2 regions of the Streptomyces sp. NPDC089424 genome follow, and region 2 is predicted to be linked to the other one. Evidence: riboswitches for the same ligand, from Rfam matches in the RefSeq annotation. Region 2 holds a riboswitch; the other holds the start of a gene.
What was found. Region 2 has a riboswitch for thiamine pyrophosphate ahead of thiO (glycine oxidase ThiO). Riboswitches for the same ligand answer to the same signal wherever they lie in the genome.

Region 1 (6,623 bases), on a different contig from region 2:
AGGGTGTCTTGGTGGCGGGCTGTCTCGCGGTCTTGCTCCTGCCGGTCTCCGAGCTGCTCCGCGTCGCGCCGGCGGGCGCGGTCTTCCGCTTCGGCGCCCTCTCCGTGTCTGACCCCGCACGCGAGGGCGCTGCTCGTGTCGTCGCGGCCGGCCACTTGAACTCGATCTCCAGCTCGATCTCCCCGCTGCCAATCTCCACCTCGATCTCGCTGCGCAGGTCGTCGGGGATCCGCAGGCTCAGCGTTCCGGGGCTGAGTTCCAGTTCGGCGTCCCCGCCTTCCCTCAGTGCCTCCGCGAGTGCCGTGAGCTGGTCGGCGGCCTCCTCGCGTGACAGTGAGCGCTTCTGCTCAAACTTGAGATCCTTCATGGGTGACCTCCCATTTGAAGCAATAAGCCACGTAAGTCCCATTCTGACCTGCTGCACAGGGCGGGCCCACCCGAGCGCGGAAGCGCCGGGGCGGTCGGCGGCTGCGGCACCGGGTGTAGGCCATGGCTAAGACACCGTTTCTGACGGTGGACTCTCGGCCGCCGGAAACGAGTGGTCCCCTTGCAGGGCGCCTCGGTACGGTGCCCGCGTGTGCTTCTACGCCATGACCTCCTACAAGCTGCACTACGCGTGTGTCTCGTGCCGTGTCAGCTTCAAGCGGCATGTGTATCCGGAGCGAGAGCACGTGTGCCCGAACTGCTCTCAGCCCCTCATTTGCGCTGGTCATGACTTCGCTCCGCCGCCCAGGCGCGATGTCCGCGGCTGGTCTGTGGTGGCTGCGGTGCTGGGTGAAGGGCTGCGCTACGAGGGGATGTCGCCTTGCGGGTGTGGCAAGGAACCCAAGTATCGCCCGCGGACACGAGCCGAACTGCGGGTCCGTCGGACCGTCGCCGCAAGAGATGGGCTGCCGCTGTCCGAGGCGTTGTCCCGACCGGACCCTCTGACCCCGCTGGCGGACTGATCCCGGCCTTCAGCCTGCTCGCCTGACGGGCATTCAGCGAAGAACCACCTTCCGAACTGGTGGTGTGACGCTGTCGTGTGCGTCGGATGATGCTGACCGGCGCGCTGTGAGCGAGCCCGGTCAGTTCTGCTGGCTGTACATCAAGTGGCCAGAGCCCCTCGGTGCGACCGGTGGCGGCTACTAACGACGGTCGTAGCGGCAGCCGTAGGTCACTCAAGTGGATCTGCGACACTGGTGGGGCCATGCCTAAGCCCGGAGAACTCACATTCGTCGCCCCGCGCGGAGCCAAGAAGCCGCCGCGGCATCTTGCCGATCTCACGCCTGCGGAGCGCAAGGACGCCGTTGCCGAGATCGGTGAGAAGCCGTTTCGTGCCAAGCAGCTCTCGCAGCACTACTTCGCGCGGTACGCGCACGAGCCGGAGCAGTGGACCGACATCCCCGCCGGGTCGCGCGGCAAGCTGCGGGAGGCGTTGCTGCCGGAGCTGATGACCGTCGTGCGGCATCTGTCGACGGACGAGGGCACCACCCGTAAGACGCTGTGGCGGCTGTTCGACGGGACGCTCGTGGAGTCCGTGCTGATGCGGTACCCGGACCGGGTGACGATGTGCATCAGCTCACAGGCCGGGTGCGGGATGAACTGTCCGTTCTGCGCCACCGGGCAGGCGGGACTCGACCGCAATCTGTCCACCGCGGAGATCGTCCACCAGATCGTGGACGGCATGCGGGCGCTGCGCGACGGTGAGGTGCCCGGCGGGCCCTCGCGGCTGTCGAACATCGTCTTCATGGGCATGGGCGAGCCCCTGGCCAACTACAAGCGGGTCGTCGGGGCCATCCGGGCGCTGACCGACCCCGAGCCGGACGGGCTGGGTCTGTCGCAGCGAGGGATCACCGTCTCGACGGTCGGACTGGTGCCGGCGATCCACCGCTTCGCCGACGAGGGCTTCAAGTGCCGTCTTGCCATCTCGCTGCACGCCCCCGACGACGAGCTGCGCGACACGCTGGTGCCGGTCAACACCCGCTGGAAGGTGCGCGAGGTGCTGGACGCCGGGTTCGACTACGTCCAGAAGTCGGGTCGGCGGCTGTCCATCGAGTACGCGCTGATCCGGGACATCAACGACCAGGCCTGGCGCGGTGACCGGCTCGGCCGGCTGCTCAAGGGCAAGCCCGTGCACGTCAACCTCATCCCGCTGAACCCGACTCCGGGCTCCAAGTGGACCGCGTCCCGGCCCGAGGACGAGAAGGCGTTCGTCGAGGCCATCGCCGCCCATGGGGTGCCGGTGACGATCCGGGACACCCGCGGCCAGGAGATCGACGGGGCGTGTGGTCAGCTCGCCGCCACCGAGCGGTAGTCTGACGCCGTACACATCTTCATATTCCGGCAGGGGAGCGCCACAGCGCTGAGAGTGCGGGACAGTCCGCAGACCCTCTGAACCTCGCCCAGGTCATTCTGGGTAGGGAGATCGGTCGTCACTCAAGCTGTTGCGCCCTGCCCGGGAACCCGTTCCAGGTCCCCGGGCAGGGCCGCGTCTCTTCCTGGTCAGCCAGGAGGAAAATCAGTGAGCCACACCACGAAGTTGACCGCCGCCGTCATCGGGCTGGGCCTCGTCACGCTGTCCGCGTGCGGGTCCTCGGAGTCCGGCGGCGAGGGCGCGGACTCCAAGACGGTCACCCTCGTCAGCCACGACTCGTGGGTCGTGTCGAAGAGCGTGATCGCCTCGTTCGAGAAGCAGTCCGGCTACGAGGTCAAGGTCCTCAAGGACGGCGACGCCGGTCAGGCCGTCAACAAGGCCGTCCTGACCAAGGACAACCCGCAGGGCGACGTCCTCTTCGGTGTCGACAACACCCTGCTGTCGCGCGCGCTCGACAACGGGCTCTTCCAGCCGTACCGGGCGAAGGGCGGCGACATGGTCCTGGCCGAGTACTGGGCGGACAAGGACAAGCACCGGGTCACTCCCGTCGACACCGGCGACATCTGCGTCAACTACGACAAGGCCTGGTTCAGCGAGCGCAAGCTGGACCCGCCGAAGACCCTCGACGACCTGGCCGACCCGGCGTACAAGAACCTCCTCGTCACCGAGAACGCGTCCACCTCCTCGCCCGGTCTCGGCTTCCTGCTCGGCACCGCCGCGGAGTACGGCGACGACGGCTGGGTGGACTACTGGAAGAAGCTCAAGGCCAACGGCGTGAAGGTCGTCGACGGCTGGGAGCAGGCCTACAACGAGGAGTTCTCGGGCTCCGCGGGCGGCAGGAAGGCGGGCGGCGACCGGCCGCTGGTCGTGTCCTACGCCTCCTCCCCGCCCGCCGAGGTCCTCTTCGCCGACCCGAAGCCCAAGACCGCGCCGACCGGCGTCGCCATGGGCACCTGCTTCCGGCAGGTCGAGTACGCGGGGCTGCTGAGCAACGCGAAGAACCCCGAGGGCGGCAAGGCGCTCCTGGACTTCATGCTCACCAAGGAGTTCCAGGACGACATGCCGCTCAACATGTTCGTCTACCCGGTGCGGGAGGCCGCCCAGGTGCCGCAGGAGTTCGTGAAGTTCGGCCCGCAGGCCGAGGATCCCCAGACCATGGACCCGGCGAAGATCGCCGAAAACCGTGACGAGTGGGTCAAGGCGTGGACGTCGCTCGTACTCAAGTAGCCGCCAAGGCGCGCGGGAACGCGGCGCGGCTCGGGCTCCTCGCCCTGCCCGTCGCGTTCTTCGCGGTCTTCTTCGCCTATCCCGTCGCCGCGATCGTCGGGCGCGGGCTGAAGACCGACGGGACCTGGCAGTTCGGGCGGCTCGCCGACGTGCTGGCCCAGTCCGACATCCGGCACGTGCTGTGGTTCACCACCTGGCAGGCGCTCGTCTCGACCGCGCTGACGCTGCTGATCGCGCTGCCGGGCGCCTATGTGTTCGCCCGGCTCGACTTCCCCGGCAAGCAGGTGCTGCGGGCGGTCGTGACCGTGCCGTTCGTGCTGCCGACGGTCGTGGTCGGCACGGCGTTCCTGGCGCTGGTGGGGCGCGGCGGGCTGCTGGACGACCTGTGGGGCGTACGGCTGGACTCCACCGTGTGGGCGATCCTGCTCGCGCACGTCTTCTTCAACTACGCGGTCGTCGTACGGACGGTCGGCGGGCTCTGGGCGCAGCTGGACCCGCGCCAGGAGGAGGCCGCGCGTGTGCTCGGCGCCTCACGCCTCGGCGCCTGGCGGAGCGTGACCCTGCCGGCGCTCGGACCTGCCGTGGCCGCCGCCGCGCTGATGGTCTTCCTGTTCACCTTCACCTCCTTCGGCGTGGTGCAGATCCTCGGAGGGCCCACCTTCGCCACCCTCGAAGTGGAGATCTACCGGCAGACCACGGAGGTCTTCGACCTCGCCACCGCCGCCGTGCTGACGATGGTCCAGTTCGCGGCGGTGGGCGCGGTGCTCGCCGTGCACGCCTGGACCGTACGGCGGCGGGAGAGCACCCTGCGGCTGGTGGACGCGTCCGTGACCGCGCGCCGGCCGCGCGGGACCGGGCAGTGGGCACTGGCAGCCGGTGTCCTTGCCGTCGTCGCCCTGCTGATCCTGCTGCCGCTCGCCGTGCTGGTGCAGCGTTCCCTCGACGCGCCGGGCTTCGGCTACTACCGGGCGCTGACCAGTGAGGACGGCGGCACCTTCCTCGTCCCGCCGATCGACGCGATCGGCAACTCGCTGTCGTACGCGGTCGTCGCCACCGCGATCGCCGTACTGGTCGGAGGGCTCGCCGCGGTGGCGCTGACCCGGCGCGACGCGGGGCGGTTCGTGCGCGGCTTCGACGCGCTGCTGATGCTGCCGCTGGGCGTGTCCGCGGTGACGGTCGGGTTCGGCTTCCTGATCGCGCTCGACGAGCCTCCGCTGAACCTGCGTGCCTCCTGGATCCTGGTGCCGCTGGCGCAGGCGCTGGTCGGGGTGCCGTTCGTCGTGCGGACCATGCTGCCGGTGCTGCGGGCGGTGGACGTGCGGTTGCGGGAGGCCGCGGCGGTGCTCGGGGCGTCGCCGTGGCGGGCCTGGCGTGCGGTGGATCTGCCGATGGTGCGGCGGGCGCTGCTGGTGGCGGCAGGGTTCGCCTTCGCCGTGTCGCTCGGGGAGTTCGGGGCGACGGTCTTCATCGCGCGGCCGGACAACCCGACGCTGCCGGTCGCCGTGGCGCGGCTGCTGGGGCGGCCGGGCGATCTCAACTACGGGCAGGCGATGGCCCTTTCGACGATTCTGATGGTGGTGTGCGCGGTGGCCCTGCTGGTGCTTGAGCGGCTGCGGACCGACCGGACGGGGGAGTTCTGATGCTGCTCGGCCTGGAGAACGCGACCGTGCGGTTCGGCGCCCGGCCCGTGCTGGACGGCGTCGGACTGGAGGTGGCCGAGCACGAGGTGGTGTGCGTGCTCGGGCCGAGCGGCAGCGGAAAGTCGACGTTGCTGCGGGCCGTCGCGGGGCTGCAACCGCTGGACGCCGGGCGGGTGGTGCTCGACGGCCGCGACCAGTCCGGGGTGCCCGCGCATCAGCGGGGCGTCGGGCTGATGTTCCAGGACCACCAGCTCTTCCCGCAGCGGGACGTGGGCGGCAACGTGGCCTTCGGGCTGCGCATGCACGGGACGCCCAGGGCCCAGCAGCAGGTGCGGGTGGCGGAGTTGCTCGACCTGGTGGGGCTGCCGGGCGCCGAACGCCGGGCGGTCGCCGCTCTGTCCGGAGGTGAGCAGCAGCGGGTGGCGCTGGCCCGGGCGCTGGCGCCCCGGCCCCGGCTGCTCATGCTGGACGAGCCGCTCGGCCAGCTGGACCGGTCGCTGCGGGAGCGGCTCGTGGTGGAACTGCGGGAGCTGTTCGGCCGGTTGGGGACGACCGTGCTCGCGGTGACCCACGACCAGGGGGAGGCCTTCGCGCTGGCCGACCGGGTGGTGGTCATGCGGGACGGGCGCATCGCCCAGTCCGGTACGCCGCTCGAGGTCTGGCAACGGCCCGCGGACGAGTTCGTGGCGCGTTTCCTGGGCTTCGAGAACGTCACCGCGGCGACGGTGAGCGCGCAGGCCGCCGACACGGTGTGGGGGAAGCTGCCGGTGCCGGAGGGTGCGGAGCAGGGGGCGCGGACCGTGCTCGTACGGCCCGCCGGAGTGCGCCTCGTCGCCCCCGACGCCGGGCTGCGGTGCACGGTGGCCGCGCGGACGTTCAAGGGCACGCATGTCGCCGTACACCTGCAACCGATGGACGGCGCGCCGCGGTTGGAGGCGGCCTGTGCGCTGCGGGACGCGCCCGAGGTGGGCGGGAGCGTGGGCGTCGAGTTCGACGCGGCGGACGTCGTGGTGCTCGGCCGATCCGGCTGATCGTAGGGTGCGGCGCCCGAGGTGGCGGCTGATGCGATCGACGAGTGGCTGGAGGTCGTGCGGTTCGCGCGGCGGACGATGCCGCACGACGCGGTGCGGGAGTTGCGCGGGGCGGGCAGGAGCATCCGTCTGCACGCGACCGACACCGGGCGGGAGTTGCACGCGGAGAAGGCGACGGTCGGTTGAGGGGCCCGCGCGGGAGGTGGGCCGGTAGGGCACAGGGAGCGGCCGGTCCTGAGAAGGCGGATGGCCCGCCCCCGTGAAGGGGACGGGCCATCGTGGTGCACACCGTGCGCGAGGGATCAGCGGTTGCTGTTCGCCCCACGGCGGCGCATGCCGAGGAAGACCGCTCCGCCACCGACGACGACC
Region 2 (6,623 bases):
CCGTGGCGAACTCGATCCCCAAGGAGCGTACAGCGGACGGATTGTCTTTCGCTGTGAGGATCCGCTCTTTCAGAGTGGACGGAATGTGGGCGTTGCTGAGCTGCGGCAGCCGCTCCAGCATCCGCACGCTGGTCACGGGCATGACCTCGGGGATGACCGGGGTCGCGCAGCCCGCGGCGGCCACTCGGTCACGCAGTCGAAGGTAGGACTCCGGCTGGAAGAACATCTGTGTGATCGCGTAGTCGGCGCCGGCCCGGCACTTGTCGACGAAGTGCCGCACGTCCGTGTCCCAGTCGGCGGAACGCGGGTGCATCTCGGGGAAGGCCGCCACGCCCACGCAGAAGTCGCCCGACTCCTTGATGAGGCGGACGAGTTCGGCGGCGTAGGCCAGGCCCTTGGGGTGCGCCACCCAGTCGCCCATCGGGTCGCCGGGCGGGTCGCCGCGCAGGGCGAGCATGTTGCGGATGCCGACGTCGGCGAACTGGCCGATCACATTGCGCAGCTCGCCGATCGAGTGGTCGACCGCCGTGAGGTGGGCGACCGGGGTGAGCGTCGTGTCGGCGACGATCTGCTGCGTCTCCTTGACCGTGCTCGCGCGGGTGGAGCCGCCGGCACCGTACGTCACGGAGACGAAGTCGGGAGCCACCGCCTCGACCCTGCGCAGCGCCTCCCACAGGCTGCGCTCGCCCTTGGCGGTCTTCGGCGCGTAGAACTCGAACGAGTACGTCGTCTTGCCGGCGGCGAGCATGTCCCGCACGGTGCGTGCGCGGTCAGTCCTGGTGGACGCGGTTCCGAGGGCCATACGGGCAGGTTAGCCAGGGGGCGCCGGTCCCCCAACCGGATGCAGCAAATTTGCCCGGATTGTCGGCTTGTTGTCCATCCCTTGGACACCCTGCCGTCACATGGGCCCCGCCATCGGCGGCCGCCTCAGGCGCCCCGCAGACGCTTGGCGAACTCCGCCGCCGCGGCGCCCGGATCGTCCGCCTCGGTGATCGCGCGGACGACGACGGCCCTGCGGGCTCCCGCGTCGAGGACCTCGTCCAGGTTGCCGAGGTCGATGCCGCCGATGGCGAACCAGGGACGCTCGGTGCCGAGCGCCGCCGTGTGCCGGACCAGCCCGAGGCCGGGGGCGTGGCGGCCGGGCTTGGTGGGGGTGGGCCAGCAGGGGCCCGTGCAGAAGTAGTCGACGCCCTCCTGGACCGCCGCCGCCTCGGCCTCGGACTCCGCGTGCGTGGAGCGGCCTATGAGGACGTCGTCGCCGAGGATCGCCCGGGCCGCGGGGACGGGGAGGTCGCCCTGGCCGAGGTGGAGCACATGGGCGCCGGCGGCATGGGCGACGTCCGCCCGGTCGTTGACCGCGAGCAGCTTGCCGTGCCGCGCGCAGGCGTCGGCGAAGACCTCCAGGTGGGCGAGCTCCTCGGCGGCCTCCATGCCCTTGTCGCGCAGCTGCACGATGTCGACCCCGCCGGCGAGCACGGCGTCCAGGAACGCGGGCAGGTCGCCCTGGCGCTCACGGGCGTCCGTGCACAGGTAGAGGCGGGCGTCGGCGAGCCGGGCGCGAGCGGTGGCGGCGGTGTCGGACATGGATGGGTCCCCCCGTGGATCGGTACCTCTGGACGTGCCTGCCGGTGGCGTACGGGCCCCGCCGGGCGCGGTCGGCCGGGGGCCGGGGCCCTCGGACCACGGCCCGTACGCCGGTCAGGCTCTTTCGGTCGCGCAGGGATCAGACGGCGAGCGCCTGGGCCCGGCGCTTCACCTCCGTGCCGCGGTTCTCGCTGAGCGCCTGCGCGGGCGTGCCCGGCAGGCTCGGGTCGGGGGTGAAGAGCCACTCCAGCATCTCTTCGTCCGTGAAGCCGTCGTCCCGCAGGAGCGTCAGGGTCCCGGACAGGCCCTTGACCACCTTGTCCCCGTCGATGAAGGCGGCGGGGACGTGCAGCGCGCGGTTCTCACCACGGCGCACGGCGATGAGCTGGCCCTCCTTGACCAGCTGCCGCACACGCGTCACCTCGACGCCGAGCATCTCGGCGATGTCGGGGAGGGTGAGCCAGGCGGGGACGAGAGCATCGATCTTTGCGTCAATCTCGGTCACGGGAACAAGCCTGCCATCCTCCACCGACAGTCGGAAGTCAGCCCCGCCCACCGACCCCGCTCACCTGCGACGACGCGTTACGCCGTGGCCGCCTTCAGGGGGCGTGCCGGGTCGGCCAGCAGCTCCGGGTCCATGACGGTCCCGGCCTCGATCAGCCGCCTGCCCTGCGCCAGGTCCCGCGGGCGGCCCACCGCGAGCAGCGCGGCCAGCCGGCCCTCGCGCAGCCAGCACACCGACCAGGCGGGCCCGGCGGGGTCACCGCGCCACACGACGGCGTCGGCGGGCGCGTGGTGCCCGACGTACTGCACGAACCGCCCGAACTGCTCGGACCAGAAGTACGGCACCGGGTCGTAGACCTCCGGCGCCTCGCCGATGACGTTCGCCGCGACCGTGCGGGGGCCCTGCAGGGCGTTGTCCCAGTGGTGCACCATCAGCCGCTCGCCGTAGCGCCCCGAGGGGAAGGACGCGCAGTCGCCGACCGCGTAGACGTCCGGTGCCGAGGTGCGCAGGTGGTCGTCGGCCACGACCTCGCCGTACCAGCCGAGCTCGATGCCGGAGCCGGCCAGCCAGCGCGTGGCGGGCCGGGCGCCGATGCCGACCACGACGGCGCCGGCGGGGACCCGCGAGCCGTCGTCCAGGACGACGGCGCCGGGCTCGACGCGCAGCACGCGCGCGTGGGTGCGCAGCACCGCGCCGCTGTCGGCGTACCAGGCGCTCATCGGCGCGGCCACCTCGGCGGGCAGCGCTCCGGCGAGCGGGCGTTCGGCGGCCTCGACGACGGTCACCGCGCAGCCGGCCTCCCGGGCGGCGGTGGCGAACTCCGCGCCGATCCAGCCCGCGCCGACGACCACGATGTCGTGCTGCCGGGCGAGCACGGGCCGCAGCCGCTCGGCGTCGTCCAGGGTGCGCAGCAGATGCACGCCCGGGACACCCTCCGCGCCCGGCAGGGTGACGGGCTCGGCGCCGGTGGCGAGGACCAGCACGTCGTAGGGCACCGGCCCGGACCCGGTGTCCAGCTCCTGGTCGGCGAGGCGGACGCCGGTCACCTCGCGCCCCAGGTGCAGCTCGATGCCCAGCGCCTCGAAGTCGACGTCGAAGGCGGAGCCCTCGGCCTTGCCGAGCAGGACCGCCTTGGACAGCGGCGGCCGGTCGTACGGCTGGTGCGGCTCGGCGCCGATCAGCGTCACGGTGCCGGTGAATCCCTGTTCCCGCAGGGCGACCGCGGTCTGCACCCCGGCCATGCCCGCGCCCACGACGACCACGCGCCGCGCCTGTGCCCTCGTCTGCTCGCTCACCTGATCACCATAGACAACTGACAGTTTGTCAGTAAGAGGGAGGCCCCGTGGCCTTCTGCACACCGCTAGCGGATCTGCTCGACCACGCTCGTCCCGCTGCCCGGCTGCGACTCCCACTCCCAGCTCTCCTCCAGCCGCACCCGCCCGTCGGGCAGTTCCACGACCGTCGAGACGCAGTGCCCCGAGGACGTCGTCCCGTCCCGCTTGAGCTGCACGTACCGGAAGTCCAGCCGGTCGCCCTCGCGGGTGCCGACCAGATAGCCCCGGACGACGTCCCCGCCGGCGTACTCGGCCCGGATCTCGCCGTCCTGCTCGTGGTACGTGAACCGGGTGCGCGTCCCCACCTGTCCCGGGGCCTGGTCGGCGACGGGGGCGAGGACGAGGCCGTCCAGAGAGCGGGGCATGCCGGGAGGCTCCCTTACAGAGGCGTACGGGCAAGAGCTAGGGTGGCCACCGTAGAGCACTCGCGGGAGCCCGGACGTACCGGGCTGAGAGGGAGGCTGGCCGGCCTCCGACCGTACGAACCTGATCCGGGTCATGCCGGCGAAGGGAGGGGCTGAAGCCCGTGTCGTCCTCCGCACGTACGTCAGACGTCCTCGTCATCGGGGGCGGAATCATCGGCCTGGTCACGGCCTGGCGGGCCGCGCAGCGCGGACTCGCCACCGCCGTGCTGGACCCCGAACCCGGCGGCGGCGCCGCCCAGGTGGCGGCCGGCATGCTGGCCGCCGTCACGGAACTCCACTACGGCGAGCAGACCCTGCTCGGCCTGAACCTCGCCTCGGCCCGCCGCTATCCGGACTTCGCGGCCGAGCTCACCGAGTTCACCGGGCAGGACCTCGGCTACCGCCGGTGCGGCACGCTTGCCGTCGCGCTGGACGCCGACGACCGCGCCCACCTGCGCGAACTGCATGCCCTGCAACAGCGGTCCGGGCTGGAGTCCGAGTGGTTGTCGGGCCGGGACTGCCGCCGCCTGGAGCCGATGCTCGCACCGGGTGTGCGCGGCGGGCTGCGGGTGGACGGCGACCACCAGATCGACCCGCGACGGCTCGCCGCCGCCCTGGTGACCGCCTGTGAGCGGGCGGGCGTGGTCTTCCACCGGGAGTGGGCGGAGCGGCTGCTGGTCGTCCGGGAGCGGGCGGCGGGCGTCGTCACGCGCGCGGGGACCGAGGTGGCCGCCGGGCGGGTGGTGCTGGCCGCCGGGAGTCTCAGCGGGCGGCTGGCGGGGGTGCCCGACGCCGTGGTGCCGCCGGTGCGGCCGGTGAAGGGACAGGTCCTGCGGCTGACCGTGCCACCGGCGCACGCGCCGTTCCTGAGCCGCACCGTGCGCGCGATGGTGCGCGGGAGCCATGTGTACCTGGTGCCGCGTGAGAGCGGCGAGCTGGTCGTCGGCGCCACCAGCGAGGAAATGGGCTGGGACACCACGGTCACCGCCGGGGGCGTCTACGAGCTGCTGCGCGACGCGCACGAGCTGATCCCCGGCCTGACCGAGTTGCCCCTGACGGAGACCCGCGCGGGTCTGCGCCCCGCCTCGCCCGACAACGCGCCCCTGCTCGGCCCGACCGGACTCGACGGCCTGCTGCTGGCCACGGGCCACCACCGCAACGGCGTCCTGCTCACCCCGGTCACCGGTGACGTCATGGCACACGTCCTGACCACGGGTGAACTCCCGGACGAGGCCCGCCCCTTCACGCCGAAGCGCTTCAGCGCCGCACTCACGGAGCAGCCCGCATGATCATCTCCGTCAACGGGGAGCCCCGCCGGATCACCGACGGCACCGCTCTCGACGCCCTTGTCCGCAGTCTGACCGCGGCGCCCTCCGGTGTGGCGGCCGCCCTCAACGAAACCGTCGTCCCGCGCGCGCAGTGGCCCGTCACGCCCCTCTCCGAGGGTGACCGTGTCGAGGTCCTCACCGCCGTCCAAGGAGGCTGACCATGGCCGACGATCCCTTTGTCCTCGGGGGCACGACCTTCACCTCGCGGCTGATCATGGGCACCGGGGGCGCGCCCAGCCTGGACGTGCTGGAGCGCGCGCTGGTCGCCTCCGGGACCGAGCTGACCACCGTCGCGATGCGGCGCGTCAACCCCGATGTGCACGGCTCCGTGCTGTCGGTGCTGGACAGGCTCGGCATCCGGGTGCTGCCCAACACGGCCGGCTGCTTCACGGCCGGTGAGGCCGTGCTGACCGCCCGTCTCGCGCGTGAGGCGCTCGGCACCGACCTGGTCAAGCTGGAGGTCATCGCCGACGAGCGCACCCTGCTGCCGGACCCGATCGAGCTGCTGGACGCCGCGGAGACACTGGTCGACGACGGGTTCACGGTGCTGCCGTACACCAACGACGACCCCGTGCTGGCGCGCAGGCTCGAGGACGTGGGGTGTGCCGCGATCATGCCGCTCGGCTCGCCGATCGGTTCCGGGCTCGGCATCCGCAACCCGCACAACTTCCAGCTGATCGTCGAGCACGCGCGCGTGCCGGTGATCCTGGACGCCGGGGCCGGTACGGCTTCCGACGCGGCGTTCGCGATGGAGCTGGGGTGCGCGGGTGTGATGCTCGCCTCAGCCGTGACCCGGGCGCAGGAACCCGTGCTGATGGCCGCCGCGATGCGCGGCGCCGTCGAGGCGGGGCGGCTGGCCCGGCGCGCGGGGCGCATCCCCCGGCGGCACTTCGCGGAGGCCTCCTCGCCCGTGGCGGGGATGGCCGCGCTGGATCCGGAGCGGCCCGCCTTCGGGTGATCCCCTACCACGTGGCCGGGGGCGGGCGCGTCGGACACGTCACAGGTCCGCTGCAGTACCGCCCCGATGCCACGCGAAGCGGCGAGCGGTGTCGGTGACGGCTCGTACACTCGCCTGCGTGGACACGACCCTTCAAGACCCTCTGGTCGGGCAACTGCTCGACGGCCGTTACCGCGTCGACGCGCGGATCGCGGTCGGCGGGATGGCCACGGTCTACCGAGCCGTGGACACCCGCCTCGACCGCGTTCTCGCGCTCAAGGTGATGCATCCGACCCTGGCCGCCGACGGCTCGTTCGTCGAGCGCTTCATCCGCGAGGCCAAGTCGGTGGCCCGGCTCGCCCACCCCAACGTCGTCCAGGTGTTCGACCAGGGGGCGGACGGGTCGTACGTCTACCTGGCCATGGAGTACGTCTCCGGGTGCACCCTGCGGGACGTGCTGCGTGAGCGCGGCGCGCTCCAGCCACGGGCCGCGCTGGACATCCTGGAGCCGGTCCTGGCCGCGCTGGGCGC

Region 1: another riboswitch for thiamine pyrophosphate. It lies ahead of ACIP2X_RS18455 (thiamine ABC transporter substrate binding subunit); the one in region 2 lies ahead of thiO (glycine oxidase ThiO).

The regions. Positions count from the first base shown of each region.
Region 1 is NZ_JBIVHU010000003.1:754,711-761,333, forward strand. It holds gene ACIP2X_RS18445 (amphi-Trp domain-containing protein) at 1-367, opposite strand, end outside; gene rlmN (23S rRNA (adenine(2503)-C(2))-methyltransferase RlmN) at 1,190-2,296, shown strand; TPP riboswitch at 2,318-2,423, shown strand; gene ACIP2X_RS18455 (thiamine ABC transporter substrate binding subunit) at 2,504-3,583, shown strand; gene ACIP2X_RS18460 (ABC transporter permease) at 3,559-5,223, shown strand; gene ACIP2X_RS18465 (ABC transporter ATP-binding protein) at 5,223-6,254, shown strand; gene ACIP2X_RS18470 (hypothetical protein) at 6,276-6,440, shown strand; gene ACIP2X_RS18475 (LAETG motif-containing sortase-dependent surface protein) at 6,557-6,623, opposite strand, start outside.
Region 2 is NZ_JBIVHU010000005.1:375,711-382,333, forward strand. It holds gene metF (methylenetetrahydrofolate reductase [NAD(P)H]) at 1-802, opposite strand, end outside; gene thiE (thiamine phosphate synthase) at 928-1,584, opposite strand; gene ACIP2X_RS24265 (Rv2175c family DNA-binding protein) at 1,724-2,089, opposite strand; gene ACIP2X_RS24270 (NAD(P)/FAD-dependent oxidoreductase) at 2,167-3,330, opposite strand; gene ACIP2X_RS24275 (hypothetical protein) at 3,450-3,788, opposite strand; TPP riboswitch at 3,841-3,953, shown strand; gene thiO (glycine oxidase ThiO) at 3,950-5,116, shown strand; gene thiS (sulfur carrier protein ThiS) at 5,113-5,313, shown strand; gene ACIP2X_RS24290 (thiazole synthase) at 5,316-6,113, shown strand; gene pknB (Stk1 family PASTA domain-containing Ser/Thr kinase) at 6,232-6,623, shown strand, end outside.